4 regions of the Bradyrhizobium sp. 192 genome follow, and region 1 is predicted to be linked to each of the others. Evidence: predicted binding sites of a transcription regulator. Region 1 holds the regulator's gene; each other region holds the start of a gene.
What was found. Region 1 encodes PhoB, which activates phosphate uptake and scavenging genes when phosphate is short. Its sites were predicted from a motif close to TGTCATNNANCTGTCAT; they were not measured.
Positions count from the first base shown of each region.

Region 2: IVB24_RS28740 (UDP-2,3-diacylglucosamine diphosphatase) is a predicted target of PhoB. The motif match lies at 6,381-6,397, and genes of this name have one in related genera.
Region 3: IVB24_RS24205 (RNA degradosome polyphosphate kinase) is a predicted target of PhoB. The motif match lies at 4,474-4,490, and genes of this name have one in related genera.
Region 4: IVB24_RS19550 (DUF47 domain-containing protein) is a predicted target of PhoB. The motif match lies at 2,228-2,244, and genes of this name have one in related genera.

Region 1 is NZ_CP064690.1:1,057,349-1,065,099, reverse strand. It holds gene argF (ornithine carbamoyltransferase) at 1-668, opposite strand, end outside; gene IVB24_RS04920 (aspartate aminotransferase family protein) at 668-1,876, opposite strand; gene IVB24_RS04915 (GcrA family cell cycle regulator) at 2,331-2,843, shown strand; gene phoB (phosphate regulon transcriptional regulator PhoB) at 3,111-3,818, opposite strand; gene phoU (phosphate signaling complex protein PhoU) at 3,842-4,558, opposite strand; gene pstB (phosphate ABC transporter ATP-binding protein PstB) at 4,570-5,391, opposite strand; gene pstA (phosphate ABC transporter permease PstA) at 5,388-6,239, opposite strand; gene pstC (phosphate ABC transporter permease subunit PstC) at 6,244-7,233, opposite strand; gene pstS (phosphate ABC transporter substrate-binding protein PstS) at 7,372-7,751, opposite strand, start outside.
Region 2 is NZ_CP064690.1:6,128,218-6,135,968, reverse strand. It holds gene IVB24_RS28775 (xanthine dehydrogenase family protein molybdopterin-binding subunit) at 1-1,106, shown strand, start outside; gene IVB24_RS28770 (cytochrome c) at 1,270-1,716, shown strand; gene IVB24_RS28765 (cystathionine gamma-synthase family protein) at 2,004-3,287, shown strand; gene IVB24_RS28760 (CHRD domain-containing protein) at 3,361-3,777, opposite strand; gene IVB24_RS28755 (cytochrome c) at 3,933-4,859, shown strand; gene IVB24_RS28750 (Lrp/AsnC family transcriptional regulator) at 4,867-5,112, opposite strand; gene thiD (bifunctional hydroxymethylpyrimidine kinase/phosphomethylpyrimidine kinase) at 5,244-6,044, shown strand; gene IVB24_RS28740 (UDP-2,3-diacylglucosamine diphosphatase) at 6,422-7,234, shown strand; gene IVB24_RS28735 (glycosyltransferase family 1 protein) at 7,248-7,751, shown strand, end outside.
Region 3 is NZ_CP064690.1:5,234,569-5,242,319, reverse strand. It holds gene IVB24_RS24215 (sensor histidine kinase) at 1-653, shown strand, start outside; gene ppx (exopolyphosphatase) at 690-2,192, opposite strand; gene IVB24_RS24205 (RNA degradosome polyphosphate kinase) at 2,208-4,400, opposite strand; gene IVB24_RS24200 (DnaA/Hda family protein) at 4,550-5,227, opposite strand; gene IVB24_RS24195 (CDP-alcohol phosphatidyltransferase family protein) at 5,320-5,862, opposite strand; gene purM (phosphoribosylformylglycinamidine cyclo-ligase) at 6,019-7,092, shown strand; gene purN (phosphoribosylglycinamide formyltransferase) at 7,107-7,751, shown strand, end outside.
Region 4 is NZ_CP064690.1:4,290,684-4,298,434, reverse strand. It holds gene IVB24_RS19565 (peptide chain release factor 3) at 1-40, opposite strand, end outside; gene sugE (quaternary ammonium compound efflux SMR transporter SugE) at 215-529, shown strand; gene IVB24_RS19555 (inorganic phosphate transporter) at 522-1,529, opposite strand; gene IVB24_RS19550 (DUF47 domain-containing protein) at 1,542-2,186, opposite strand; gene IVB24_RS19545 (branched-chain amino acid ABC transporter permease) at 2,342-3,310, opposite strand; gene IVB24_RS19540 (branched-chain amino acid ABC transporter permease) at 3,312-4,175, opposite strand; gene IVB24_RS19535 (ABC transporter substrate-binding protein) at 4,249-5,472, opposite strand; gene IVB24_RS19530 (ABC transporter ATP-binding protein) at 5,508-6,254, opposite strand; gene IVB24_RS19525 (ABC transporter ATP-binding protein) at 6,247-7,002, opposite strand; gene IVB24_RS19520 (hypothetical protein) at 7,323-7,751, shown strand, end outside.

The DNA of each region.
Region 1 (7,751 bases):
TCGGCGCCGCGCACGGCGGCCTCCGGATCGGTGCCGAGCATGATCGGCGCGCCGGTCGCCTTGATGAAGTCGCGCATCGCCTTTTTCGGCGCGAGTTCCGGCGGCGTTGCGACATTGAGCTGAAACTTGAAGCGCTCGGCGGCATGCGCCCAGGACGCCAGCACGTTGTTGTCGTCGCCGGTCCAGGCCACCGTCTTGCCCTCGATCGGGCCGCGATGCTCCTCATAGGTCATGAGGTCGGCCATCACCTGGCAGGGGTGCGAACGCCGCGTCAGGCCGTTGATGACAGGCACGGTGGCGTTGGCCGCAAGCTCCAGCAGCGCGTCGTGATTGAGGATGCGGATCATGATGGCGTCGACATAGCGCGACAGCACGCGCGCGGTGTCGGCGATGGTCTCGCCGCGGCCGAGCTGCATCTCGGCACCGGTGAGCATGATGGGCTCGCCGCCGAGCTGGCGCATGGCGACGTCGAACGACACGCGTGTCCGGGTCGACGGGCGCTCGAAGATCATCGCCAGCGTCTTGCCTTCGAGCGGCCTGACCGGCTGATGCGCCTTCTGCTTCGCCTTCATGGCGGAGGACGCCGCAAGCATGCGCTTGAGCTCCGACAGCGGCAGCTCGTTGATATCGAGGAAATGCTTCGGAGTTTTGTTGGGGGACTTGCTCATCAGCTTGCCGCCCGCTTGGTCTGGCTGGACGAGATCGCGGAACAGGCGCGCTCCAGCCGCCCGATGCTGTCCTCGATCTCGGCTTCGGTCACGATCAGCGGCGGCAGGAAACGCACGACATTGTCGCCGGCCCCGACGGTGAGCAGCTTTTCATGACGCAGCGCCGCGACGAGATCGCCGGAGGGCACCACGGCCTTGATGCCGATCAGCAGGCCCTCGCCGCGCACCTCGCTGACGATGTCGGGATAGCGGTCGATCACGGAGGCAAGCTTCTGCTTCAGCAGCAGCGACATTCTCTGCACGTGGTCGAAAAAGCCGGGCGCGAGCATGACGTCGAGCACGGCGTTGGCCGCGGAGATCGCCAGCGGATTGCCGCCGAAGGTCGAGCCGTGCGAGCCGGGCCCCATGCCGGCGGCCGCATCCGCGGTCGCCAGAATGGCCCCGATCGGGAAGCCGCCGCCGAGCGCCTTGGCCAGCGACATCACGTCCGGCGTGACGCCAGTGCGCCGATAGGCGAACAGATCGCCGCTGCGGCCCATGCCGGTCTGCACCTCGTCGAAGGCGAGCAGCAGGCCCTTCTCGTCGCAAAGCTGGCGCAGCGCCTTGAGGAAGCCAGGCGTTGCCGAGCGCACGCCGCCCTCGCCCTGGATCGGCTCGATCAGGATGCCGGCGGTGTGCGGACCGATCGCCTTCTTGACGGCCTCGATGTCGCCATGCGGCACCTGGTCGAAGCCTTCCATCGGCGGACCGAAGCCTTCGAGATATTTTGCCGAGCCGGTCGCAGCCAGCGTCGCCAGCGTGCGGCCGTGGAAGGCGCCTTCGAAAGTGATGATGCGATAGCGCTCCGGATGTCCCTTGGAGAAGTGATGGTGGCGCACCAGCTTGATCACGCCCTCCAGCGCTTCGGCCCCCGAATTGCCGAAGAACACGAAGTCCGCAAAGCTCTCCTGGCAGAGCCGGTTGGCGAGCTTCTCGCCATCCGGGCTCTGGAACAGGTTCGACATGTGCCAGAGCTTCGTCGCCTGCTCCTGCAGCGCCTTGATAAGATGCGGATGGCAATGGCCGAGCGCATTCACGGCCACGCCCGAGGTGAAATCGAGATAGCGATCGCCATTGGTCGCGATCAGCCAGCAGCCTTCACCGCGCTCGAAGCCGAGGTCGGCTCTCGCGAAAACGGGGAGCAAATGCGGCGCTGCGCTGTTCGTCATGATGTCACTTGAATGTTGCGGACGATGTGACGCGTGCATTGCGCAACGCACCATCCACCGGCCCGGAAAACGAAACGTGCCGCCTTTTAAGGGCGGCACGCGGGACTATCTTATGCCTGGCAAGACGGGTGTCAATGCCGCCCGGAAAGCCTCGGGAAACGCAGAATCCGTAGTCTTGCGGTGCCGATTTTGCGGGATTTCACCACGGAACATGTGGAAGCGAGTCGGCGGACTCTTGCGCGGGAGTCACGCCATATTGTAGCGTTTGGATTGTCAGATACGACATCTCGTGCAGCGGTTCTGATCTCAAGAGTCCTCATGTACCGGCGTAAACGTTCGGGCGTCAGTCGCGCCCGGCGAGCCTTAAGGGATTCTGGCGGCACGGGTTTTTCGAAGCTTAGCAATCGCCGCATGGGCGCCAGGACGGCAGCCGCGCGACGAGGGAAAGGGTGCAATGACGGTTTTGACCTGGTCCGATGATCGCGTCGAGCAGCTGAAAAAGCTCTGGGAGGCCGGACTTTCGGCCAGCCAGATCGCAGCTGAGCTCGGCAATGTGACCCGCAATGCCGTGATCGGCAAAGTGCACAGGCTCGGTCTGTCCGGCCGCGCAAAGAGCCCGTCATCGGCCGCGCCCCGGCCGCGCAAGGCGCGCCCCGCACAGCACATGATGCGGGTGACCCGCCCCATCGCGCGCGGCAACACCGCGCTGGCCCAGGCCTTCGAGGTCGAGGTGGAGGCCGAGCCGGTCACCTACGACAACGTGGTGCCGATGAGCCAGCGGCTGTCGCTGCTCGAGCTGAACGAGGCGACCTGCCATTGGCCGGTCGGCGATCCCTCCAGCCCGGACTTCTTCTTCTGCGGCGGCAAGGCGCTGTCCGGCCTGCCCTACTGCGCCCAGCACTCGCGCGTGGCGTATCAGCCGGCGGCCGATCGCCGGCGCGCAGCACCTAAGCCGGGGCCGCGGTGAGCTTGCGGATTTAGCTGACTAAGGACGGCGCTGTCACGCGACGACGGTCCAACAATCTCGGTGTCATCCCCGCGAACGCGGGGATCCATAACCACAGGGCGCAGTTGTTGCGCGAGATGGTCACTCCGAGTCTTCGCCAAACTACGTCCTGTGGTTATCGCGACGAGCGCAAGCGCTCGCGCGGAGATCCCGGGCTCGCGCTGCGCGCGCCCCGGGATGACGGCTGAGATTGCGGCTACAACTCGCCAAATGGCAGCCCACAACCCCCTACGCCTGCTCGGCCTTCGCGAAGCGATCGTCCAGCGCGTAGCCGGCGCCGCGAACGGTGCGGATCGGGTCCTGCTCGCGGCCGAGATTGAGCAGCTTGCGCAGGCGGCCGATATGAACGTCGACGGTGCGCTCGTCGATGTAGATGTCGCGGCCCCAGACGCTGTCGAGCAGCTGCTCGCGCGAGAACACGCGGCCGGGATGCTCCAGGAAGAACTCCAGCAGGCGATATTCGGTCGGGCCGAGATCGATCGGCCGGCCCGAGCGCGCCACGCGGCGCTTGTCGCGGTCGAGCTCAATGTCGCCATAGGCCAGCACGGTGGCGAGCCGCTCGGGGCTGGCGCGCCGCAGCAGGCCCTTCACGCGCGCCAGGAGCTCCGGCACCGAGAACGGCTTGACGATGTAATCGTCGGCGCCGGTCGCAAGCCCCCGCACCCGCTCGCTCTCCTCGCCGCGCGCGGTGAGCATGATGATCGGCAGCTGCTTGGTGTCGGGCCGGGTGCGCAGGCGCCGGCACAGCTCGATGCCCGACAGGCCCGGCAGCATCCAGTCGAGCACGATCAAATCGGGGACGTGCTCCTTGAGGCGGGTGTCGGCGTCGTCGCCGCGCATGACCGTCTCGACGTCATAGCCGTCGCCTTCGAGGTTGTAGCGAAGCAGCTCGGTGAGAGCTTCCTCGTCCTCAACCACCATAATGCGTGCGCCCATGGTGTCGTCGCTCCTTAAAGTCTTCAGGTATTCGGGATCGCCGTGGCGAAGGTGGTCATGTCGCCCTTCGGCCGCTTGTCGGTGATCGCCTGGCCCTCGATCATGTAGAACACGGTCTCGGCGATGTTGGTGGCGTGGTCGCCGATCCGCTCGATGTTCTTGGCGCAGAACATCAGGTGGATACAGAACGAGATATTGCGGGGATCCTCCATCATGTAGGTGAGGAGCTCGCGGAACAGCGAGGTGCAGATCGCATCGACCTCCTCGTCGCCCTTCCACACCGCCATCGCCGCCGGAAGATCGTGGGCGGCATAGGCGTCCAGCACCGACTTGACCTGCTGCTGCACGAGGTCGGTCATGTGCTCGAGGCCGCGGAACAGTTTCAGCGGATGGAAGTCGGTCTCGAGCGCGGCGACGCGCTTGCCCATGTTCTTGGCGAGGTCGCCGATGCGCTCGAGGTCGGTCGCGACGCGCATCGCGCCGACGATCTCGCGCAAATCCACCGCCATCGGCTGACGGCGGGCGATGGTGAGCACCGCGCGTTCCTCGATGCGCTTCTGCAGCGCGTCGAGATCGGCGTCGATGGTGACGACGCGCTGGCCGAGCGCGACGTCGCGGCGGATCAGCGCATCGACGGAATCGACGATCATGCGCTCGGCGATGCCGCCCATCTCGGCGACCAGGCGTGTGAGTTCCTGGAGGTCGGTGTCGAAGGCCTTGGCGGTATGTTCGGTACCCATGTCGCGTCTCCTCAGCCGAACCGGCCGGTGATGTAATCCTGCGTGCGCCGGTCAGTCGGCGACGTGAAGATCTTGCTGGTGTCGTCGAACTCGATCAGCTCGCCGAGATACATGAAGGCGGTCTTGTCGGAGACGCGCGCGGCCTGCTGCATGTTGTGGGTGACGATCGCGATCGTGTAGTTCTCGGACAGTTCCTGGATCAGCTCCTCGACCTTGGCGGTCGAGATCGGGTCGAGCGCCGAGCAGGGCTCGTCGAACAGGATGACTTCGGGGCGCACCGCGACGGTGCGGGCGATGCACAGGCGCTGCTGCTGGCCGCCGGAGAGCGACAGGCCGGAAGCGTTGAGCTTGTCCTTGACCTCGTTCCAGAGGGCGCCGCCGCGCAGCGCCTTCTCGACGCGGTCGTCCATCTCGGACTTCGAGATCTTCTCGTAGAGGCGGATGCCGAAAGCGATGTTCTCGTAGATCGTCATCGGAAACGGCGTCGGCTTCTGGAACACCATGCCGACCCGGGCGCGCAGCAGATTGAGGTCGAGCTTGGGGTCGAGGATGTTGGTCTGGTCCAGCATCAGCTGGCCGGTGGCGCGCTGGCCCGGATAGAGGTCGTACATCCGGTTGAAGATGCGCAGCAGGGTGGACTTGCCGCAGCCCGACGGCCCGATGAACGCCGTGACGCGGTTGGCGCCGAGCGTCAGGTTGATGTTCTTCAGCGCGTGGTGCTCGCCGTAATAGAAGTTGAGGTTGCGCACCGTCACCTTGGCGGGCGCCTCGGGCAGCACCGGCGCGTGCGGCAGGCCACCGGACGCGCTCATCGATACGGAAAGATCACTCATTTTGCGGTCCTCTCGGCGCCAAGGATGCGCGCGCCAATGTTCAGGGCAAGCACGGTCAGGGTGATGAGCAGAGCGCCGCTCCACGCCAACTGCTTCCAGTAGGCGTAGGGGCTCTGCACGAAGTTGTTGATGGTGACGGGCAGGTTGGCCATCGTCTTGTTCAGGCCGAGGCTGAAGAACTGGTTCGACAGCGCGGTGAACAGCAGCGGCGCGGTCTCGCCGGCGACGCGGGCGGTGGCGAGCAGCACGCCGGTGATGAGGCCGGACCGGGCCGCACGATAGGCGATCCGCTTGATCACCAGCGAACGCGGCAGGCCCAGCGCCGAGGCCGCCTCGCGCAGCGGATTCGGCACCAGCAGCAGCATGTCCTCGGTGGTGCGCAGCACGACCGGGATCACGATGACCGCGAGCGCCAGGCTGCCCGCGATCGCGGAGAAGCCACGCATCGGCACCACCACCGCGCCGTAGATGAACAGGCCGATGATGATCGAGGGCGCCGAGAGCAGGATGTCGTTGATGAAGCGGATCACCGAGGTCAGGCGGTCGTTGCGGCCGTATTCGGCGAGGTAGGTGCCGGCGAACAGGCCGAGCGGCGCGCCGATGCCGACGCCGATCACCGTCATGATGACCGAGCCGACGATCGCGTTGCGCAGGCCGCCTTCGGTCGAACCCGGAGGCGGCGTATCCGCGACGAAGAGCTCGAGATTGAGGCCGGCAAGGCCGTTGTAGAGCAGCGTGACCAGGATCAGCGCGAGCCAGGTGACGCCGAAGACCGCCGCGGCGAAGCAGAGCCCGCGGATGACGATGTCGGTGCGGCGACGACGCGAATAGATCGGATTGAGGGCCATGACCTTACTTCCCCGCCTTCTTGTCCAGCCGCATCAGCATCAGCCGCGCGGCGGCCAGCACGAAGAACGTCAGCACGAACAGCAACAGGCCGAGCAGGATCAGGCCGGACTGGTGCAGGCCGTCGCTCTCGGCGAACTCGGATGCGATCGCCGCCGAGATCGTGGTGCCCGGCGCGAAGATCGACGAGGAGATGCGGAACGAGTTGCCGATGATGAAGGTCACCGCCATGGTCTCGCCGAGCGCGCGGCCCAGCGCCAGCATGACGCCGCCGATGATGCCGACGCGGGTGTAGGGGATCACCACGCTGCGGACGACCTCCCAGGTGGTGCAGCCGACGCCGTAGGCGGCCTCCTTCAGCACCGGCGGCACCGTCTTGAACACGTCGACCGAGATCGAGGTGATGAAGGGCAGCACCATGATGGCGAGAATCAGCGCGGCGTTGAACGTGCTGAGATAGGACGGCGGACCCGCGAAGATCGCGCCGAGCACCGGGACGCCGTCGAATATTTTGATCATGAAGGGCTGGAAGCTGTTGGCCAGAAACGGGCCGAGCACGAAGAAGCCCCACATGCCGTAGATGATCGAGGGAATGCCGGCCAGCAGCTCGATCGCCATGCCGATCGGGCGGCGCAGCCATTGCGGGCAGAGCTCGGTGAGGAAGATCGCAATGCCGAGACCGACGGGAATGGCGATCAGCATCGCGATGAAGGAGGTGACGAGCGTGCCGTACATCGGCCCGAGCGCGCCGAGCACCGGCGGATCGGCCGACGGCGCCCAGCGCTGCGTCCACAGGAAGGAGAAGCCGAATTCCTTCATCGCCGGGAACGCGCCGACGATCAGCGAGATGATGATGCCGCCAAGGATCAGCAGCACCGAGATCGCGGACAGCCGCGTGATCCAGTAGAAGGTGACGTCGCCGAGCTTGAACGCGCCCAAGGCCTTGGCGCGATCATACGGTCCGGCGTCGTCGATGATATCGCTCTGAACGGCCATTTCTGCCACGCCGATCCCCTGTACCCGTTATATACGCTTGTTGCCGGTTGTTGTGGTCTTGCGCTCCGGACGCGGCGCAAGGCCGATCCGGAGCGGAGGTTTTTCGAACTCCCGGAGTGATGCCCGGGACAGGAGCCCTTAGCTCTTGATATCGGCAGCCCAGGTCTTCTCGATCTGCTTGACGACGGTGTCCGGCATCGGGATGTAGTCGAGCTCCTCGGCCGCCTTGTCGCCCTTCGTGAAGGCCCAGCGGAAGAACTTGATGGCTTCCTGCGAGGCCGCCTTGTCGGTGGCGTCCTTGTGCATGAGGATGAAGGTCGCCGCCGTGATCGGCCAGGACTTCTCGCCGGGCTGGTCGGTCAGGATGACGTAGTAGCCAGGAGCCTTGGCCCAGTCGGCGTTGGAGGCGGCCGCCTGGAACGCTTCGACGGTCGGCTGCACGGTCTTGCCGGCCTTGTTGACGAGACCGGTGTAGGTCAGCTTGTTCTGCTTGGCATAGGCGTACTCGACGTAGCCGA
Region 2 (7,751 bases), 3.1 Mb from region 1:
TCCCGCCGAAGGCGCTGCCCTACAAGACGGCCACGGGCAAGGTCTATGATTCCGGCGACTTCGCCGCGCATCTCAAGCGCGCGATGGAGATCGCCGAGTGGAAGGAGTTTGGAAAGCGCGCCAAGGCGGCCAAAAAGGGTGGTCTGATCCGCGGCATCGGGCTCGCAAGCTATGTCGAGGTCTGCGGCACCATGGGCGAGGAGACCGCCAATGTGCGGATGGATCCCAATGGTGACATCACCGTCCTGATCGGCACGCAGTCGAGCGGGCAGGGCCATCAGACCGCCTATGCACAGATCGTCGCGGAGCAGTTCGGCGTGGCGCCGGAGCGCGTCCACATCCACCAGGGCGACACTGACGAAATCAAGACCGGCCTCGGCACCGGCGGCTCGGCCTCGATTCCCTCAGGCGGCGTCAGCGTCGAGCGGGCCACGCGCGAGCTCGGCCAGAAGCTGAAGGAGATCGCGGCGCAGGCGCTGGAAGCCGGCGCAGGCGACCTCGAGATATCGGAAGGCGTGGTGCGGATCGCCGGCACCGACCGTTCGATCTCGTTCGCCGATCTCGCCAAGCGGCCGGGCGCGGATCCGTCGAAGCTCAATGCCAGCGCGACCTTTGCCAGCGCTGACGGCACCTATCCGAACGGCACCCATGTCGCGGAGGTCGAGATCGATCCGGCCACCGGCATCATCAAGATCGTCAACTACGTGATCGTCGACGATTTCGGCAAGACGCTCAATCCGCTGCTTCTCGCCGGCCAGGTGCATGGCGGTGCCATGCAGGGCATCGGCCAGGCCCTGATGGAGCAGGTGGTCTACGGGCCCAATGACGGCCAGCTGATCACCGCGACCTTCATGGACTACGCGTTGCCGCGGGCGGCGGACGGGCCGGCCTTCGTGTTCGAGACCGCCAACGTCCCCTGCAAGACCAATCCGATGGGCGTGAAGGGGGCAGGCGAGGCCGGCGCGATCGGCTCCTGTCCGGCCATCGTCAACGCCATCGTCGACGCGCTCTGGCGCGAGTACAAGATCGACCACATCGACATGCCGGCAACGCCTGAGCGGGTGTGGATCGCCATCAACGAGCACCACCGCCGTCACAGCCTGTAATATCAAGCCAATTTGGAATGGAGGCAAACGCCGGACACGTTTGCCCAAACCATTACCGGCGTGCGACGATTTATCGTCGCGCTCGGAATGGAATGAAATCTGTCAAACGGTGTTGGCTCATGAGGGGTCGGCACGATCCTGCATCGGGAAAGGGATTTTGCGAATGAAGCGAGTATTGGTTGTTGGGGGCGCACTGCTGCTCGGGATGGGCGCCGTTTGGGCACAACAGGACTCCGTCAAGGAGGTTCAGGCCCTCATGAAGGGCAACGGCAAGAACGCCGGCGCGGTGTCGGCGATGATCAAGGGCGAGAAGCCCTACGACCAGGCCACGGTGGACAGCGCGCTGGCGCAGTTCGAGGACACCGCCAAGAAGCTGCCGAACCTGTTTCCGGCCAGCGCCAAGGGCGTGAAGCTCGACGGCGACTACAGCGCCTCGCCGAAGGTCTGGGAGGACAAGGCCGGCTTCGACGCCAAGGTCGCAAGCTTCGCTAAGGTCGTCAGCGAGTCCAAGGGCAAGATCAAGGACCTGGACTCGCTCAAGGCGAATTTCCCCGCCGTCGGCAAGGAGTGCGGCGGCTGCCACGAGACCTATCGCGTCAAGAACGGCTGAGGCGGGATTCGTAGCCCGGATGAGCGCAGCGATATCCGGGGAGTCCAGCCGATAGTCTGTCCCGGATGTCGCTGCGCTCATCCGGGCTACTGGAATCAAAAGGGGCGGTTGCGAAAGCAGCCGCCCTTTTTCTATCCGCAAGGTCTGACGGATCGCTGTCGGAACGGTTATCTTTGCACCAACGGCCGTGACGTTGATGCGAGTCGGCGCATCTCATTCCCGACTGCCTGATGACATCAGGAGTTCCAGCGCGCGGCGAGGATCTCAAATCAACAGCGAGACAGGCCATGGTCAAACCGTTCCCGTCGAAAACGCATATCGGCAATCACCTGCTGCATCCTGAAACGCTGATGCTGACCTATGGCTATGATCCGCAGCTGTCGGAAGGCGCCATCAAGCCGCCGGTGTTCCTGACGTCCACCTTCGTCTTCAAGACGGCCGATGACGGGCAGGACTTCTTCGATTTCGTTGCCGGCCGGCGCGAGCCGCCGGAAGGCATGGGCGCGGGGCTGGTCTATTCGCGCTTCAATCACCCCAACAGCGAGATCGTCGAGGACAGGCTCGCGATCTACGAGCGCACCGAGAGCTGCGCGCTGTTCTCATCCGGCATGGCGGCGATCGCGACCACGATCCTGGCTTTTGTCCGCCCCGGCGACGTCATCCTGCATTCACAGCCGCTCTATGGCGGGACGGAAACGCTGCTGACCAACACCCTGGCGCGTCTGTCGATCGGCGCCGTCGGCTTCGCTGACGGGATTGACGAAGCGGCCGTCAAGCAGGCGGCGGACGAGGCCATGGCCAAGGGCCGTGTTTCGATGATCCTGATCGAAACCCCGGCCAACCCGACCAACGGCCTGGTCGATGTCGCCATGATCCGCCGCATCGCCGATTCCATCGGAAAGGCGCAAGGCGACACGCCGATCATCGCCTGCGACAATACGCTACTCGGGCCGGTGTTTCAGCGGCCGATCGAGCACGGCGCGGACCTGTCGCTGTATTCGCTGACGAAATATGTCGGAGGCCATTCCGACCTGATCGCGGGTGCAGCGCTCGGCTCGAAGGCGATCATGAAAGGCATCAAGGCGCTGCGCGGCGCCATCGGCACCCAGCTCGATCCGCATTCCTGCTGGATGATCAGCCGCTCGCTCGAGACACTGAGCCTGCGCATGGAGAAGGCCAACAGCAATGCGCGCCTCGTTGCGGACTTCCTGCGCGATCATCCCAAGGTCGCCAAGGTCCATTATCTCGGTCATCACGAGGGGGCATCACCCGCGGGCCGTGTGTTCGCGCGGCAATGCCAGGGGGCGGGATCGACCTTCTCGTTCGACATCGTCGGCGGCAAGGACGCTGCGGTCAAATTCCTCAATGCGTTGCAGATCATCAAGCTGGCGGTAAGCCTCGGTGGCACCGAGTCGCTCGCGAGCCTGCCCGCGACCATGACGCATTCCGGCGTTCCCGCCGACATCCGCCGAAAAATCGGCGTGCTCGATTCCACGATCCGGCTGTCGATCGGCATCGAGAACCCCTCCGATCTGATCGCCGATCTCGCGCAGGCGCTGAACGCGGCTTAGGCGCGATCGAATCGAAAAGGCCGGACGCCCCCTCCTGCGCCCGGCCTTACACGCAACGAAGCAGCGTTGCGGCTTACTTCGTCACCTGACCGCGGATCTCGCCGCCCGGATTGGCCGCGGTGTGGATGTTGATGTAGTACTTGCCTCCGAGCAGGTCCGCGGCCTGCGCATCGGTGAGGGTCGCCTCGCCCTTGACCGGGCTTGCGGCCGCATTCGGGATCGCAACGGCCACGCCGGCGTTCTTGCCAACCTCGGCAGGCCCGTGGAAATGCGCGGCGGTGGCGGGTCCGGAGAGCCCGGAATAGGTGACGGTCCAGGACAGCTTCTTGCTGGCGGCATCATAGTTCAGATCGGCGGTTCCGGTGCCGCTGCTGGTCGTTGCCGGCACTTCGGACTTGCCGTCGAGCGTTGCTTTCAGCTTTTCGGCGCTGGCCGGGCTCACAAAAGCAACGGCACCGAGCGCTACGGCGGCAATGACGGTCTTGTTCATGGCATTCTCCCTGTTGAACCCGTTCGGGCTGCCAAACTTCCAACAGCCGGCATTTCAGTTTATTCCCGTTTTCGGCCAGGGCGGGCTAAATTCTTCGTGGCTGGAGCCGCGACGACATCGGTCTTAGGTTCGCCGCGACGAGTGAATGGATCGGCATGTTGCAACGAACAATTCTCGCAGGGCTGCTCGCCGCGGCCATTGCTGCCGGCGTCTACTGGTGGCTCAGCGCGCCGGTGGTGGCAGCCGTGGGCAACGCGCCGGCCCATGTGGCAAACCTTGCCAACGGCGAGGCGATGTTCAACGCCGGGGGCTGCGCGTCCTGCCATGCCACGCCCAACCAGCCCGATCGTGTCAGGCTCGGCGGCGGCGTCGCGATCAAGTCGCCGTTCGGAACGTTCTACGCGCCGAACATCTCCCCCGATCCGAACGACGGCATCGGCAAATGGACCGACGCCGACTTCGTCAACGCGGTGATGCGCGGGGTTTCGCCGGGCGGGCAGCATTATTTTCCCGCGTTTCCCTATACATCGTACCAGCATGCCAGGCGCGAGGACGTGCTCGATCTCTTCGCTTATCTGAAGACGCTTCCGCCCGTGACCGGCAAGGTACGTGACCACGACGTCGGCTTTCCCTTCAACATCCGCCGCAACATCGGCATCTGGAAATTGCTGTTTATGGACGACAAGCCTTTTGTCGCCGACGGCACCAGGTCGCCGCAATTCAATCGTGGCGCCTATCTCGTCAACAGTTTTGGCCATTGCGCCGAATGCCACAGCCCGCGCAATGCACTCGGCGGCATCATCTCGAGCCAGCGCTTTGCCGGCGGGCCGAATCCGGAAGGCGAGGGCTGGGTGCCCAACATCACGCAGAAGCGTCTCGGCGAGTGGAGCGCGAAGGATATCGCCTATTTCCTCAAGACCGGCGAATTGCCCGACGGCGACAGCGTCGGCGGCGCGATGACGCGGGTGATCAAGAACACCTCGCAATTGTCCGACGCGGATCTTGCGGCGATGGCGGACTACCTCAAATCGCTGCCGCCGGTGGACGGTCCGCCGCGGCCCAAGCGCAAGGATGCCGGCTAGCTGCGGGTTAGCTGGCGCCAAACGCCTTGAAGGTGATGATGGTGAGGGTGTCCTGGATGCCCGGCAGCACCTGCACCTTCTCGTTGACGAAATGGCCGATGTCGGTGTCCTTGTCGACGTAGAACTTCACGAGAAGGTCGTATTGGCCGGCCGTGGAGTAGATTTCGGACGCGATCTCGGCTTCGGCAAGCGCGTTGGCGACCGTATAGGACTGGCCGAGCTTGCATTTGATCTGGACGAAAAAAGGAACCATCGCGGGCACTCCGAAAGCGTATTCTTCCGGCTAATAGGCCAAAACCGGCCGGAATTAGCAAGCGAACTTGCTTGTCACCCGGCGCGCGCGGTAGGACGGACCATGGTCCCGAAAATGCTGAAAATCTGCCCATGACGACCCCGGTCGCACTCACCATCGCCGGCTCCGATTCGAGCGGCGGGGCCGGCATCCAGGCCGACCTGAAGACCTTTGCCGCGCTGGGCGTCTATGGCGCCTCCGCCATCACGGCGCTGACGGCGCAGAACACGCGCGGCGTCACCGGCATTCAGGCGGTGCCGGCCGAATTCGTCACCGCGCAGATCGATGCGGTGTTCTCCGATCTCGACGTCGGCGCGGTGAAAATCGGCATGGTCGCCCAGGTCGCCAGCATCGATGCGATCGCGGCGGCGTTGTCGCGCTGGAAGCCGAAGCATGTCGTGCTCGATCCCGTGATGGTGGCGACCTCCGGCGACCGCTTGCTCGCATCCGAGGCCGTCGATGCCCTGCGCACAAGGCTGATACCGATGGCCTCAGTGATCACGCCGAATCTGCCGGAGGCCGCAGCTTTGCTCGACGAGGAGATCGCGGTGAGCGAGGCCGGGATCGAAAGCCAGGGGCATCGCCTGCTGGCGCTCGGCTGCCGCGCGGTCCTGATCAAGGGTGGGCACGGCGAAGGCGCAGAGAGCACCGACTATCTCGTCACGTCCGAAGGCACGATCGCGCTCGCAGCGCCGCGTGTTCCCACGCGCAACACCCACGGCACCGGTTGCTCGCTGTCCTCGGCGGTCGCGGCGGGGCTGGCCAAGGGCGAGGGTCTGGAGCCTGCCGTACGCAACGCGAAGGCCTGGATCAGCGCGGCCATCGCAGCCGCCGACCGCTTCAGCATCGGCCACGGCCACGGCCCGATCCATCATTTCCACAAGTTTTACTGACACGGATTTTACTGACGCGGAGCTTCCGCGGAAGCAATTTCGCCAGCTGTCATCCTTCGAGACGCCCGCCGTTGGCGGGCCCTCAGGATGAGGACGGAATGTGCGGCCGCAGTTTCACAGAAACCGGTGCTGCTTAGCCTCATCCTGAGGAGACCGCGAAGCGGTCGTCTCGAAGGACGAGGCGTGCGCTCAGCTGTGCAAAGCGACATTCGTGAAAAGGTGCGCCTGGAGCCCCCCTGCGGCGCCATGTCGCCTGATTGTCGCATGCGACTGATATTCGCGGGGAGGGCGAGGCAAGGTTTGATTCGTATCTGAAGGTGCCTCAAGGATTCAATCTGTCATCCCCCTGTCACGGGACATTTGTTACAGGCTGGCGCATGGGAAGTTACGATGTGAGTGACGAGAGCCCGGAGCGGCGCTTTCGCACGTTGTTCATCTCCGACGTTCATCTCGGAGCCCGCGGTTCTCAAGCCGATCTTCTGCTCGACTTCCTGCGCTACCATGATGCCGACACGATCTATCTGGTCGGCGACATCGTCGATGGCTGGGCGCTGAAATCGAGCTGGAACTGGCCGCAATCCCACAACGACCTGGTGCAGAAGCTGCTGCGCAAGGCGCGCAAGGGCGCCAAGATCGTCTACATCCCCGGCAATCACGACGAGTTCCTGCGCAACTATTACGGCACGCATTTCGGCGGCATCGACGTGGTCGAGAACACCGTCCACACCGGCGTGGACGGCAAGCGCTATCTCGTCATCCACGGCGACATCTTCGATCTCGTGGTGCAGAACGCGCGCTGGCTCGCCCATCTCGGCGACAAGGCCTACGACTTCGCGATCCAGATGAATCGTTTCGTCAACTTCTTCCGCCGCCTGTTCAAGGTGCCCTATTGGTCGCTGTCGCAATGGGCCAAGCAGAAGGTCAAGAACGCCGTCAATTACATCGGCGCGTTCGAGCAGGCGCTCGCCGCAGAGGCGCGACGCTACGACGCCGACGGCGTGATCTGCGGCCACATCCACTACGCCGTGATCCGCGACGAGGGCGGCATCCGCTACATGAATTGCGGCGACTGGGTCGAGAGCTGCACGGCGCTGGTCGAGCATGACGACGGTCATTTCGAGATCATCACCTGGGCGGATCATTTGCAGAAGCCGGCGGCCGTCCCGCAGGTCGCAGCCAGAGCTGCATGACGGAGACCGCCTGATGCGCATCCTGGTCGCGACCGACGCCTGGCACCCGCAAGTGAACGGTGTGGTTCGGACGCTGACCAAGCTTGCCGACGCCGGCAAGAGCCTTGGCGTCGAATTCGAGTTCCTGACGCCGCAATCGTTCCGGACCTTTGCGATGCCGAGCTATCGCGACGTGCGCCTGGCGATGCCCCGCCCGGCGCGAATTGCGAAGCTGATCGCGGAGGCGCAACCGGACAGCATCCATATCGCGACCGAAGGGCCGATCGGCCTGATGGTCCGCCGCTATTGCCGCCAGCGCAAGCTGCCGTTCACGACCAGCTTCCACACCCGCTTTCCCGAATATGTCCGCGCCCGCGTGCCGGTGCCGGGCTCGCTGATCTGGCACGCGCTGCGCCGCTTCCATGCGCCGAGCCGCGCCGTGATGGCGGCAACGCCTGCGCTCGCCAGCGAGCTGACCGAGCGCGGTTTCGACAATGTCGTGCTGTGGCCGCGCGGCGTCGACACCCATCTGTTCCAC
Region 3 (7,751 bases), 4.0 Mb from region 1:
GCAGCCGCGCCGCCGACCTGGCTCACGGGCTGAAGACGCCGCTCGCCGCTCTCGCGGCCGATGTCGCGCTGTTGCGCCAGCGAGGCGAGCCGGACATCGCCCAGGCCATCGAAGCCGTCGCCGATGCGATGAGCCGTCATGTCGACCGCGAGCTGGCACGCGCCCGGGCGCGGGGCACGGCGCGACTGCGTGGCGGTACTTCCACACCCCTCAGACCGCTTGTCGAATCCCTGATGCTGACGCTGGCGCGCACGCCTGCTGCCCAGCTGCTTGAATTCAAGACCTGCATCACGGGCGAGCCGAGCGTACCGCTCGATCGGGCTGATCTGGCGGAAGTGTTGGGTAATCTCCTGGAAAACGCCACCCGTCACGCCAGGAGCCGGGTGCGGATTGGCGCAGACGCCACTGCAAATCCGGCGATCACGGTCGAAGACGACGGCCCGGGCATCGCGCCCGCCGAACGTTCGCGCGTGCTCGAACGCGGTGCGAGACTGGATGAGCGCGGCGAAGGTGCCGGTCTCGGCCTCGCGATCGTTCAGGACGTGCTGAGTGCCTATGGATGGCAGCTCGTCCTCACCGATTCCGAGCTCGGCGGACTGAAAGCCGTCATCGCGCCCGAAGGTAGCGGAGATTCAACGGCCACTGCTGGTTGAAGACCCAGCCGCTCGCTTGACGCACTGTCCTCGTCGTCAGCGCCGCACGATCGAGCCGGCGCGGTTGATCAGGCGGGCGAGCTGCTTGAAGCGGCTGCCGACGCGGTCGGCGACGAGGTCGCCGAGGCGGTGCTCGAACATGAGCATCAGCTTGCGGCCCTCGCTGCGGAAATGCGTGGCCGGCAGCACGCCCGGACGCGCCGCCGAGATCAGATGCGCGACGCGAAACGCGGCGCCGAGAAGGCGCGCGCGTTCGAGCTGCGCCGGCGTCAGCAGTTCCTGCATGGTCAACGGCGGCTGGTTTTCCTCACTCAGGCCCGCATAGCGATAGAACACCGACAGGCCGACGAAGGCCCGCTCGGTGTGGGTGATCGCGCCGAAATTGCCGTTGACGACGAGGCTCAGCGTCTGCTCGCCGCGGTGATCGGGATGCACGCGCCAGCCGATGTCGGACAGCAGGCACGCGGCGTGGCGCAAGCGACGGTCCTCCTCGGTCTCGCGCAGCTTCACCACGCGAACGAGGCGGTCGGTCCAGGCAATCAGCTCGTGGGCGTGCTTTGCCGAGCGCGACAGCAGCCGGTTGAGCTCTTCCGCGGCGCAGATCAGGCCGTCCTTGGTGCGTTCCGCCTCCGACAGCTTCTCGTGCAGCAGGCCCTCGCGCACGCCGAAGGTCGAGAACACGATCGTCTTCGGCTTCGCCACCCGGATGATGTGCTCGAGAACCAGCGCCGCATAGGTGAGGAGCGGGCGGCGTGCATCGGCGACGCTCTCGATGTCGGCGAGCATGTCCGCGGCCGCAAGACGACGCAGACGGCGCGAGAAGTCGAGCGCCTCGGCGGCCGAAATCGAATAGCCGTGCATCACCTGGAGCGGATAGCCGCTCTGGATGATGTGAATGCGCGCGAGTGCGCGCCAGGTGCCGCCGACCGCGTAGAAGGTGCGGCCGCGGCCCGCGGTCAGCAGCTCGACCTCGTCGATCTCCTCGCGCACGATGCGGTCGGCGCGCTTGAGCGATTTATGCGCGAGGTCCTGCAGTGCGAGCCCGCCGAGCGGCAGCGTCACGCCGCTGCGCACGCTGTTCCTGCGCACGTCGATCAATTCGAGCGAGCCGCCGCCGAGGTCGCCGACGATGCCGTCGGGATGGTGGATGCCGGAGATCACGCCGAGCGCCGACAGCCGCGCCTCGCGCGGCCCCGAGAGGATCTCGATCTTCACGGCGCAGATACGCTCGGCCCTGGCGATGAAATCGGGGCCGTTGGAGGCGTCACGGCAGGCCGCAGTCGCGATCGCGAACACGCGTCCGACCTGCATCACGCGGCACAATGCGCGGAAGCGCCTCAGCGAGGTCAACGCCTTGTCGACCGCATCGGGCGCGAGCAGCCCGGTGCTCTGCACCTCGCGTCCGAGGCCGCACAGCGTCTTCTCGTTGAAGATCGGAATGAGACTCCGCGTCAGTCCCTCGTAGACGACGAGACGGACCGAGTTGGAGCCGATATCGATGACCGCGACGCTCGAGCCGCGCTTGCGCGGCCGCTTCACGTCGGAAATCCCCGATCAGGATTGATGGCGTTCGTTCCGGCGCGTGAGACGACGCGGCGAGGATTCCTTGAGCGACTTTCCACGGCCAGACAGACTCGGATTTGTCATGAAGTAGTTGTGCACGTTGAAAGGCTCCTCGCCCTTCGCGGTCTTCATACGCGTTGAGGACCCGTCCGGCAACAATTGCCAGCTTTGCTCATTGTCCTTCAGGTTCGCGACCATGATCTGTTCGAGAACCTGCTGATGCACCGTGGGATTCTGCAGCGGGCACAGCACCTCGACGCGGCGATCGAGGTTGCGGGGCATCATGTCGGCCGACGAGATATACACAGCCGCCTTGGCGCTCGGCAGGCCCTGACCCATGCCGAAGCAGTAGATTCGGCCGTGTTCCAGGAAGCGTCCGATGATCGACTTGACGCGAATGTTCTCGGACAGGCCGGGAATGCCGGGCCGCAGGCAACAGATACCGCGCACCACCAGCTCGACCTGCACGCCGGCCTGGGAGGCCTCGTACAGCGCATCGATGATATCAGGATCGACCAGCGCATTCATCTTCATCCAGACCGCGCCGGACCGGCCGTGCTTAGCGTGTGCGGTCTCGCCCTGGATATGCTCGATGATGCGTTTGCGCAGGGTGAGCGGCGACACCGCCATCTTTTCCAGATCGCTCGGCGCGGCATAGCCGGTGATGAAATTGAACACGCGCGCAGCATCGCGGCCGATGGTCGGATCGGACGTGAAGTAGGAGAGGTCGGTATAGATGCGCGCGGTGACCGGGTGATAGTTGCCGGTGCCGGTATGGACGTAAGTCGTGAGGCTGCCGCCCTCGCGGCGCACCACCATCGAGAGTTTTGCGTGCGTCTTCAGTTCGAGGAAGCCGTAGACGACCTGCACGCCGGCGCGTTCGAGATCGCGCGCCCAGCGGATGTTGGCCTCCTCGTCGAAGCGCGCCTTCAGCTCGATGAGTGCGGTGACGGATTTGCCGGCTTCGGCAGCTTCCACGAGCGCGCGCACGATCGGCGAGTTGCTCGAGGTGCGGTAAAGCGTCTGCTTGATGGCGACGACGTCGGGGTCGCGCGTCGCCTGCTGGAGAAACTGCACCACCACGTCGAAGGATTCGTAGGGGTGATGGACGACGAGGTCCTTCTGCCGGATCGCAGCGAAGATGTCGCCGCCTTGCTCGCGCACGCGCTCGGGATGCCGGGGCACGTAAGGGGTGAATTCCAGATCGGGCCGGTCGAGGCGGGTGAGTTGCGAGAGCTCGTTCATGGCGAGCACGCCGTCGACGAGGAACACCTCGTCGTCGGCGGTCGACAGCGCGTGCTGCACGAAGCTGCGCAGCTGCTCCGGCATCTTGGCGTCGATCTCGAGCCGGATCACCGAGCCGCGGCGGCGGCGTTTCAGCGCGGTCTCGAACAGGCGGACGAGATCCTCGGCCTCTTCCTCGATTTCGAGTTCGGAGTCGCGGATGACGCGGAAAGCGCCTTGGCCGTGCAGGTTGTAGCCGGGGAACAGGCGGTTGATGAACAGGGCGGTCGCCTGTTCCAGCGAGATCAGCCGGACCACCTTGCCCTCGGTCGGCAGGCGGATGAAGCGGTCGATCTTGCCCGGCATGCGGATCAGCGCGTTCATCTGCTTGCCGTCGGCGGCGCGCGTGAGCTGGAGCGCGATGGTGAAGCCGAGGCTCGGGATGAACGGGAAGGGGTGGGCGGGGTCGATCGCCAGCGGCGTCAGCAGCGGGAACACGTTGCTGAGGAAGTAGTCCTCGATCCAGGTCCGTTCCGCCTTGGTGACGTCCTTGCCCTCGACCAGCACGATGCCGACATCGGCCAGGGTGCCGCGCAAATCGCGCCAGATTGCCTGTTGGTCGGAGGCAAGCTCGGAGACGGTGCGGTTGATCAGCGCGAGCTGCTCGGACGGGGTCAGACCGTCGGGGCTGCGTTCGGCAATGCCCTCGCGCACCTGGGCCTTGATGCCGGCTACGCGGACCATGAAGAACTCGTCGAGGTTATTCGCCGAAATCGACAGGAATCGCACCCGCTCGAGCATGGGGTGGCTTGGATTGACCGATTCCTCCAGGACGCGGCGGTTGAAATGCAGCCAGGAGAGCTCGCGGTTGATGAATCGCTCGGGACTCGATGCGATCGCCGGCAGGCTCTCGGTCTCTGGGGCTTTTTCTTTAGTTTCAACAGTTTGCACAGAGTCCATCAGAAGTCGGTCCATCCAGTTCGCCCCAATTTGCGACTTACCCGCAAAACCGCCGGGAGCATGTGTTAGAGCGATGACGTTTCGATGACATTGATGTTCCGCCGCTTCGCCGCGTCAAGCGGGCTTCGTGTGGGCCTTGGAAGCGCAGGTCAGGCGTCCCGCAACAGCTCGGCGGCCAGCGCCCGGGTGACAGGGCGGCCGAGCCTGAGGGCTTCGCTGTCGAGCAGTTCCACGGCCTGGCGGGCGGCGGCCGAGGACCGCTCCAGGCGGGTGGCGAGGTAGCTGACCACGCTCTCGTCGACGGCGAGCTGGCGGTCGGCGCAGAATTTGACGATCAGGCCGCGGAACAGCCGGTCGTCGGGCGGCAGCAACGCGACCACCGGCACGGCCCGCAGACGCGAGCGCAGGTCGCGAAGCTCGATTTCCAGCGCTGCCGGCACCTCGCGTCCGGTGAAGAGGAGGTTGGCCTCGTCCTCGCGGGCAAGGTTCATCAGGTGGAAGAGGGCGCGTTCGTCAAATTCCCCGACCTTGATGTCCTCGACCACCAGGGCGCCGGTGGCGAGCGCGCCCGGAACGCCCGCGGCGGTCAGTGCATTGGCCGTGGTGGAGCGGGCGCCGGATTCCTCAGCCCAGATCGCGGCGAGATGGCTCTTGCCGCTTCCTTCCGGGCCGGCCAGCCACATGATCCGGTTCGGCCATTCCGGCCAGCTGTCGATCAGGCCGAGACCGGCCGCGTTGGCGGGGCCTTCGAGGAAATTGTCCCGGCTGAGGCTTTCCGCATGCGGAAGCGAAAACGCCAATTGTCGGGGGTGAACGCGGCCTGGCACGCTTGCTTTGCTCCATGCCGGCGGGCCGGCGTGATGTGAAGAGATCGAACGTATCGAGCGGGAGTTGGCCTTTTGCGGGGCCGCATCGCCTCTCATTTGGCCTCGATCGTACTCATGTGCCGCAGCCACTCGACCAGATAGAGCGACACGGAGGCGAGTGTGAAGACCGTGACGAGGCTCATCAGGATGATATCATAAGGGGCCGGCTTGAAGCCGAAGGCAAGCGCCGCCAGCACGAGGGCCGCGAACGCCACTTGCGCCACGGTGTTGAGCTTGGACACTTTCGACGGCTTCATCTCGACCGGCCGGTCGAACAGCCAGGATACGATCACGGCGGCGACGATCATGATGTCGCGCGAGACCACCAGGATCACGATCCAGCGCGGGATTGCGCCCCAGATCCCGAGCGCCATGTAGATCGAGACCAGCAGCGCCTTGTCCGCGAGCGGATCGAGCAGGGCGCCGAGTTCGCTCGTCATGTTGAAGCGCTTGGCCAGGAAGCCGTCCACGGCATCGCTGATCCCGGCGATCAGGAAGACGGCGAACGCGACCTCCATTTGGCTCGACACGATGGCCCAGACGATGATCGGGACCAGCATGATGCGGCCCAGGGTAATGATATTCGGAATACTCACGAAAGCGCTTCCCGGCACCCGGTCTGACCTCGAATCCGGCCCCCTCGGGAGGCTGAACCGGTTGATATCTACATACTATAGGGTGGGGCGCCACGCTTGCCATTGCGCGTCCCCGGAATTCGACGTAACCAGCCGCAAACCCACTGGAAATCGGGCATGACCGACCGCAAAAACGGCCTCACTTACGCCGATTCAGGCGTCGATATCGACGCGGGCAACCGCTTGGTCGATTTGATCAAGCCGATGGTGCGCGCCACCGCACGGCCCGGCGCCGACGCCGAGATCGGCGGCTTCGGCGGTCTGTTCGACCTCAAGGCGGCCGGTTTCAAGGACCCGGTCCTGGTGGCTGCGACCGACGGGGTCGGCACCAAGGTCAAGATTGCGATCGAGACCGGGCTGCACGGCGGGATCGGCATCGACCTCGTCGCCATGAGCGTCAACGACCTCGTGGTGCAGGGCGCCGAGCCGCTGTTCTTCCTGGACTATTTCGCCTGCGGCAAGCTCGATCCGGAGGCGACGGCCTCGATCGTCGCGGGCGTCGCCGAAGGCTGCCGAGAATCCGGCTGTGCCCTGATCGGCGGCGAGACCGCCGAGATGCCCGGGCTGTACAAGGACGGCGATTACGACCTCGGCGGCTTTGCCGTCGGTGCTGCGGAGCGGGGCACGCTGCTGCCGCGCAAGGACATCGCCGCGGGCGACGCCGTGATCGGGCTCGCCTCGTCGGGGGTGCATTCCAACGGCTTCTCGCTGGTCCGCAAGATCGTCGAGCAATCGGGCCTCGGCTTCGAAGCCCAGGCGCCGTTCGCTCCTGTGATGACGCTGGGCGGCGCGCTGCTGACGCCGACCAAGCTCTACGTCAAATCCTGCCTGCGCGCGATCCGCGAGACCGGCGCGGTGAAAGGCCTTGCCCACATCACCGGCGGCGGCTTCACCGACAACATTCCGCGCGTGCTGCCGAAGGAGCTCGGCGTCGGCATCGATCTGGCCCGCCTGCCGGTGCTGCCGGTGTTCAAATGGCTGGCCGTGCAGGCCGGCATCGCCGAGCTGGAAATGCTGCGCACCTTCAACTGCGGCATCGGCATGATCGCGATCGTCGAGCCCGACAAGGTCGACGAGGTCGTGCAGGTCTTCACCGACGCCGGCGAGACCGTGGCGCAGCTCGGCACCGTGATCCCGGCCGAAGGCGAGCACCGCGTCGTCTACAACGGCCATCTCGACATGGCCTTGTAATGACTGGCGCTGTGATGAAGCGCCGCGTCGCCATCCTGATTTCCGGCCGCGGCTCCAACATGTCCGCGCTGATCAAGGCCGCCAGCGCGCCGGATTTCCCGGCCGAGATATCGCTCGTCATCTCGAACCAGGCCGATGCGCTCGGGCTGGAGCGGGCCCAAGCGGCTGGTGTGAACACGCTGGTGATCGAGAGCAAGCCGTTCGGCAAGGACCGCGCCGGCTTCGAAAAGGTGCTTCAGGCGGCCCTCGACCAGCACGGTATCGAGCTGATTTGTCTCGGCGGCTTCATGCGCCTGTTCACGGCCGAGTTCACCCAAAACTGGTACGGCCGGATGCTCAACATCCATCCCTCGCTGCTGCCGTCCTTCCCCGGCCTCGACCCGCACGGCCAGGCCCTGCGCGCCGGCGTCAAACTGTCAGGCGCGACGGTGCACTTCGTGATCCCCGAGACCGACGCCGGCCCGATCGTGATGCAGGGCGCGGTGCCCGTTGGCGATCACGATACGGGAGATACGCTGTCGGAACGCATCCTCGAAGTCGAGCACCGCATCTATCCCGAAGCGCTGCGGTTGCTTGCGACCGGAAAGGTCCGGATCGAGGGCGATGTGTGCAGGACGGCCGGGAGTGCTGCGTCGGAGAATTTCTTAGTTTCGCCCGTC
Region 4 (7,751 bases), 3.2 Mb from region 1:
GGGCCGGCGATTCGGCTGTGGTGGTGGCGATGTCGGACATGGCGGCAGCGTGTGGCAGGGAAAGCGGGCCTGATCAAGCCTCATTTGGTGATTGCGGAGCCTTCCAGCCAGCCCCATATCGGCCTTGGCCATACTGGCCTTGGGGGGAGGACGGCCTCCCCGCCCATCAGCATGTCAGCCGCGGGGACGACCCTGCCTTGAATGGAGGGTCGTCATGGCCTGGAGCATCCTGTTCGTCGCGGGCCTTCTCGAGATCATCTGGGCGATCGGGCTGAAATACACCGAGGGCTTTACCAGGCTCGTTCCGTCGGTCGTCACGCTCGCAGCCATGGCCGGCAGCGTCATCCTGCTCGGATTTGCGCTCAAATCCCTGCCCGTTGGAACCGCCTATGCGGTGTGGACCGGCATCGGCGCAGTCGGCACCGCGACGCTTGGCATCGTCCTGTTCGGCGAGCCGGCCACCGCCCTCCGTCTCGCCAGCATCGGGCTGATCGTCGCTGGGATCGTCGGGCTGAAGCTGGTTACTTGACGAAGAGCTTGACCGCCCACCAGGTCAGCGCCGCGACGATGGCCGAGGCCGGCATCGTGATGACCCAGGCATAGACGATGGAGCTGGCGACGTTCCAGCGCACCGCCGAGAGGCGCCGGGCAGCGCCAACGCCGACGATGGCGCCGGTGATGGTGTGGGTGGTCGAGACGGGAACCCCGAGATAGGTCGCCATGAACAGGGTCGCCGCGCCGCCGGTCTCGGCGCAAAAGCCCTGCATTGGGGTCAATTTGGTGATGCGCAGGCCCATGGTGCGGACGATGCGCCAGCCGCCCATCAGCGTACCCATCGCCATTGCGGCCTGGCACGACAGCACCACCCAGAAGGGAACGAAGAATTCGCCACCCAGATGGCCCTGCGAATAAAGCAGCACGGCGATGATACCCATGGTCTTCTGCGCGTCGTTGCCGCCGTGACCGAGCGAATAGAGCGAGGCAGAGGCGAATTGCAGGATGCGGAAGGCGCGATCGACCGCGAAGGGCGTGGAGCGCACCGAAGCCCAGGAGACGATCGCAACCAGCACCATCGCGAGCAGGAAGCCGACGAGCGGAGACAGCACGATTGCGATCACCGTCTTGGACAATCCGCTCCAGACCGCCGCCGAAAGACCGGCTTTGGCCACGCCGGCACCAAACAAGCCGCCGATCAAGGCGTGAGATGAGGAGGACGGGATGCCGAGCGCCCAGGTTACGAGGTTCCAGACGATGGCGCCGACCAGGGCTGCGAAGATCACCTGGGCATCGACGATCGCGGGATCGATGATGCCGGTGCCGATGGTCTCGGCGACGTGCAGCCCGAACACCATGAACGCGACGAAATTGAAGAACGCGGCCCAGAATACCGCGAATTGCGGCCGCAGCACGCGGGTCGAGACGATGGTCGCGATCGAATTGGCGGCGTCATGCAGGCCGTTCAGGAAATCGAACAGCAGCGCGACGGCGATCAAGCCGACCAGGACAGGAAGACCCAACGCGGCATCCACAGCGGCCCTGCCCTATACTTGCTCGATGACGATGCTGTTGATCTCGTTCGCAACGTCATCGAAGCGATCCGCCACCTTTTCGAGGTGGTCGTAGATCTCGACGCCGACGATGAAGTCCATCGCATTGCCGTCGCGATGCTTGAGAAACAGCTCCTTCAGGCCGATGTCGTGGAGATCGTCGACGCGGCCCTCGAGCTTGCCGAGCTCCTCCGTGATCGCGGTCAGCATGGCGACGTTCGGGCCGATCGATTGCATCAGCGGCAGCGCGCGGCCGACCAGATTGGCGCATTCGATCAGAAGCCCGCCGATCTCGCGCATCGGCGGCTCGAAGGTGCGGACCTCGAACAGCATCACCGCCTTGGCCGTCTGCTGCATCTGGTCGATGGCGTCGTCCAACGACGTGATCAGGTTCTTGATGTCGCCGCGGTCGAACGGGGTGATGAAGGTGCGGCGCACCGCCGTCAGCACCTCTCGAGTGATGTTATCGGCGTCGTTCTCGAACTGGTTGACGCGCTGGCAATAGACCGGCGTCTCCTCGCCCCCGTTCAGCATGCCCTGGAGCGCGATGGAACCCTGGATCACCGTTTGGGCATGCCGGTCGAACAGGTCGAAGAACCGTTCTTCCTTGGGCAGGAAAGCACGAAACCATCGCATCATGGGGGTAGGTTACCGGTTGGAAATGGCCCGGCCCGAGGGACCGTCATGAAACTGTCATAGACCATTTTCGATCCGCGCGCGTGTCATCTCACGCCCGCGGAGCCGGGTCATCCACCGCTTTCAAGCGGCCGGTAAACTGATTTTGAATCAGATAGTTAGAGCGATCGCCGGAAGTAATGCGCGATTTCGCCGATGACGCCGCGGCGGAAGGTGAGCACGCAGACCACGAAGATCGAGCCCTGGATCACCGTCACCCACTGGCCGAAGCCGGCGAGATATTGCTGCATGGCGATGATCGCGAAGGCACCGACCACGGGGCCGAAGATGGTCCCGAGGCCGCCGACCAGCGTCATCAGCACGACCTCGCCCGACATCGACCAGTGGACGTCGGTGAGCGAGGCGTTCTGCGCCACGAACACCTTCAGCGCACCGGCAAATCCGGCCAGCGTTCCCGACAGCACGAAGGCCAGGAACTTGTACTGGTCGGTGCGGTAGCCGAGCGAAATCGCGCGCGGCTCGTTCTCGCGGATCGCCTTCAGCACCTCACCGAACGGCGAATTGATGATGCGGAAGATCAGCAGGAAGCCGGCGAGAAACCCGACCAGCACGACGTAGTAGAGCACCGTCGGCTTGGACAGATCGAAGACGCCGAACATGTGTCCCTGCGGGATGCCCTGGATGCCGTCCTCACCGTGGGTGAACGGAGCCTGCAGGTAGATGAAGTACAGCAGCTGCGACAGCGCCAGCGTGATCATCGAGAAATAGATGCCCTGACGGCGGATCGAGATGTAGCCGGTGATCAGCGAGAGCAAGAAAGCCGCGGCGATGCCGACGAGGATGCCGAGTTCGGGCGGCAACGCCCACACTTTCAGCGCATGCGCGCAGCAATAGCCCGCGGTCCCCAGAAACATGGCGTGTCCGAATGACAACAGGCCGCCATAGCCGATCAGCAGATTGAAGGCGCAAGCGAGCAGCGCAAAGCACAGCGCCTGCATCACGAAGAACGGGTAGACGCCCGTGAATGGCACCGACGCCAGCAGCAGCGCCATCAGTACGAAAGCGATCATCTCGTCGCGCATCGCGCGAGGGGTCACCGGCAGCCTGTCGTCCGTCAGGGTTGTCATATCAAGCTGCCCTTCCCGTCAATCCCGTTGGCTTCACCAAGAGCACCAGCACCATCAGCACGAACACGACGGTGTTGGAGGCCTCGGGGTAGAAGTACTTGGTCAGTCCCTCGATCACCCCCAGCGCGAAGCCGGTGATGATGGAGCCCATGATCGATCCCATGCCGCCGATCACGACCACCGCGAATACCACGATGATGAGGTCGGCGCCCATCAGGGGGCGCACCTGGTTGATCGGCGCCGAGAGCACGCCCGCGAGCGCGGCAAGGCCGACGCCGAGGCCGTAAGTGAGCGTGATCATGCGCGGCACGTTGACGCCGAAAGCGCGCACCAGCGTCGGATTTTCGGTAGCGGCGCGCAAGTAGGCGCCGAGCCGCGTCTTCTCGATCAGGAACCAGGTCGCGATGCACACCACCAGCGAGAAGACGACCACCCAGCCGCGGTAGATCGGCAGGAACATGAAGCCGAGATTCATGCCGCCCTTGAGCTGATCCGGAATGGCGTAAGGCAGGCCGGAGGAGCCGAAATAGTTCTGGAACACGCCCTGCACGATCAGCGCGATGCCGAAGGTCAGGAGCAGGCCGTAGAGATGGTCGAGCCCGGTCAGCCATTGCAGCATGGTCCGCTCCAGGATCATGCCGAAGATGCCGACGATCACCGGCGCGATCAGCAGCGCCCACCAGTAGTTGATGCCGCCGAGGCTCAACAGGAAATAGGCAACGAAGGCGCCCATCATGTAGAGCGCGCCATGGGCGAAATTGATGATGTTGAGCATGCCGAAAATCACGGCAAGCCCGAGACTGAGCAGCGCGTAGAACGAGCCGTTGATCAGTCCCACAAGTAGCTGAGCGTATAGAGCCTGCATCGATCCCGCACCCGGTCCCTTCGGCGTTCCCTGAAAGTCGCCCGCGGGCCTTAAGGCCCCGCGGGTTGTTATCTTACTTCTTCAAGAGCGCGCACTTGCTCTCGGACAGCGGCGTGAAAGCCTGGTCGCCCGGCACCGTGCCGACCAGCTTGTAGAAGTCCCACGGCCCCTTGGATTCGGAGGGCTTCTTCACCTCGAACAGATAGGCGTTGTGGATGGTGCGGCCGTTGGGCTGGATCTCGCCCTTGCCGAACAGCTCGTCCTCCGTCGGCATCGACTTCATCTTCTCGACGACCTTGACGCCGTCATGGGGATTGCCGCCGAGCGCATCGAGCGCCTTGAGATAGTGACGCACGCCCGCATAGACGCCGGCCTGCACCATGGTCGGCATCGCGCCGTTCTTCATCTTCTCGCCGAAACGCTTCGAGAACGCCCGGGTCTGGTCGTTCATGTCCCAGTAGAACGTCTCGGTGAAGTTGAGGCCTTGCGCCGTCTCCAGACCGATCGCCTTGACGTCGGTCAGGAAGAGCAGCAGCGCCGCGAGCTTCTGGCCGCCCTTGCCGATGCCGAATTCGGCTGCCTGCTTGATCGTGTTGGTGGTGTCGCCGCCGGCATTGGCAAGACCGATGATCTTTGCCTTGGACGACTGCGCCTGGAGCAGGAACGAAGAGAAGTCCGGCGTGTTCAGCGGATGCTTGACGCCGCCGACCACCTTGCCGCCGTTGGCGGTGACGACCGCGCTGGTATCGCGCTCGAGCGCGGCACCGAAGGCGTAGTCCGCAGTCAGGAAGAACCAACTGTCGCCGCCCGCCTTCACCAGCGCCTGGCCGGTGGTGTGGGCCAGCATGTAGGTGTCGTAGGTCCAGTGCACGGTGTTGGGCGAGCACTGCGCGTTGGTGAGGTCGGAGGTCGCCGCGCCCGAATTGATGTAGACGCCGTTCTTTTCCTTGACGACGTTGTTGACGGCAAGTGCCACGCCGGAATTCGGCACGTCGACGATGATGTCGACCTTGTCGACGTCGAACCACTGCCGCGCGATCGCGGTGCCGATGTCGGGCTTGTTCTGGTGATCGCCGGAGATGATGTCGATCTTCCAGCCCTTCGCAGCCAGACCGGAATCCTCAACGGCCATCTGTGCGGCAAGCGTCGAGCCGGGACCGCCGAGGTCGGCGTAGAGGCCGGACTGATCGGACAGCGCGCCGATCTTGACGGTCTTGTCCTGCGCGGACGCGACGTTTGTCACGGCGAAGGTGAGCGCGGTGGTCAGCAGCAATGATGCAATCGAGGTCGTCTTCATGCAACTATCCTTTTTGAATTTTCTCGTTGGCAATATCAGACACCAAGATAGGTGTGGAGCTTGTCCATGTTGGCGGCAAGATCCGCATTGGAAAATCCGTCAATGATCTTGCCGTGCTCGACGACGTAGTAGCGGTCGGCGACGGTGGATGCGAAGCGGAAATTCTGCTCGACCAGGAGGATCGTGAAACCCTCCTTCTTGAGCCGCGCGATGGTGTGGCCGATCTGCTGGATGATGACGGGCGCCAGGCCCTCGGTCGGCTCGTCCAGCATCAGGAAGCTCGCGCCGGTGCGCAGGATGCGCGCGATCGCGAGCATCTGCTGCTCGCCGCCGGACAGCTTGGTGCCCTGGCTGTTGAGCCGCTCCTTCAGGTTCGGGAACAGATCGAATATCTGATCGAGCGGCAGCCCGCCTTCGCGGACCACCGGCGGCAGCATCAAATTCTCCCGCACGTCGAGACTGGCGAATATGCCCCGCTCTTCCGGGCAGAATGCGATGCCCATGCGCGCGATCTTGTCGGAGGTCGCGCGGATGATCTCCTGGTTGTTGAACTTCACCGAGCCGGTACGCTTGCCGATGATGCCCATGATCGACTTCAGCGTCGTCGTCTTGCCGGCGCCGTTACGCCCGAGCAGGGTGACGACCTCGCCCGCGTTCACGTCGAAATTGATCCCGTGCAGGATGTGGGACTCGCCGTACCAGGCTTCGAGGTTGCGGACCTGGAGGATGTTTCCGCCGGTCGCAGCCTTGGCCGGAGCCTCGGCAATCGCAGTATCAGGCATGACCGGCTCCCAGATAGGCTTCCTTGACGCGCTCGTCCTTGGTGAGCTCGCTGTAATGGCCCTGCGCCAACACCTGCCCGCGCGTCAGCACGGTGATGATGTCGGAGAGGTTGGCCACGACGCTTAAATTATGCTCGACCATCAGGATGGTGTATTTCGCCGAGATGCGCTTGATCAGCGCCGCGATCTTGTCGATGTCTTCATGGCCCATGCCGGCCATCGGCTCGTCCAGCAGCATCATCTCAGGGTCGAGCGCAAGCGTGGTTGCGATCTCCAGTGCACGCTTGCGCCCATAAGGCATCTCGACCGCGGGCGTGTTGGCAAACTCGCTGAGTCCGACGTCGTTCAGCAGATCGCGCGCGCGATCATTGAATTGGTTGAGCACGGACTTGGAGCGCCAGAAATCGAACGAGGAGCCGTGCTGGCGCTGAAGCGCGACGCGGACGTTTTCCAGCGCGGTGAGATGCGGAAACACCGCCGAAATCTGGAACGAACGAACAAGCCCCAGGCGTGCCACGTCGGCCGGGGCCATCGCGGTGATGTCCTGCCCTTTGTAGAGGATTTTTCCGGCAGACGGTTTCAGGAACTTGGTCAGAAGATTGAAGCACGTCGTCTTGCCGGCCCCGTTCGGGCCGATCAACGCATGAATGCTGCCACGGCGAACCTTGAGCGCAACGTCGCGGACGGCGAAGAAGCCCGCGAATTCCTTGCTCAAGCCTTCCGTTTCGAGAATAAACTCATCGGCCAAACAGATTTCCCCCTGCCCGCGAAAAGCGTGGCTATCCCTAGTTGCTTCGGCTTTCCGGGGGCCTTGGAGCGTATCCTTGGAGCCTGTCCCGAAACGTCGCCTCCGGGCGCGGAATATGCCGGAGGTGACGGGGGTTAGGCAAGGCGGAAAGCTGAGCAGATCAGGTCTCCGCCCGGGAGACTTATGCTCCCTTAGTCGGACCCGTTTCGATATCGCCTGCCCGGCTCGCCGGCTCGCAAGACACCGGTCGTCAAGCCGTCGTTAACGGTCTTTCGGCCCGCGCGCCAGCCTTCATAGAAAATTTTCCCGCGGGGAGGATCATGCGCGGGTTTCGAACTGCCGGGAATATTATTTTGAATTTCGCAAGCGCCGCTCCCTCCGTCGTCAAGTCGATCAGGCAGCGTGATCTCCTGAACACGTGGCTGCGACTTTATGCGCGCCAGCAGATCGCGCCGGCGGTCTGGGAATATCAGCCCGCGCGGCTCGCGGAAGAGCTGTCCGACCTCATCTATTATACGGTTGAAGCTTCGACGCCGGCGCCGCGCCTGACCATCCAGAGCGAAGGCACGCGCATCTCCCGCGCTTATGGACATACCGGCAAGGGCGTTCTGCTCGACGATTATCTCGGCCCGCGACTCGTTCCCTTCGTGATGCCGGTTTATCAGGAATGCGTGGCACGCGGACTGCCCGTCTACAGCGTTGCCGACGTCGACGACATCTACGGGCGCATCGTCGCGTATGAACGGCTG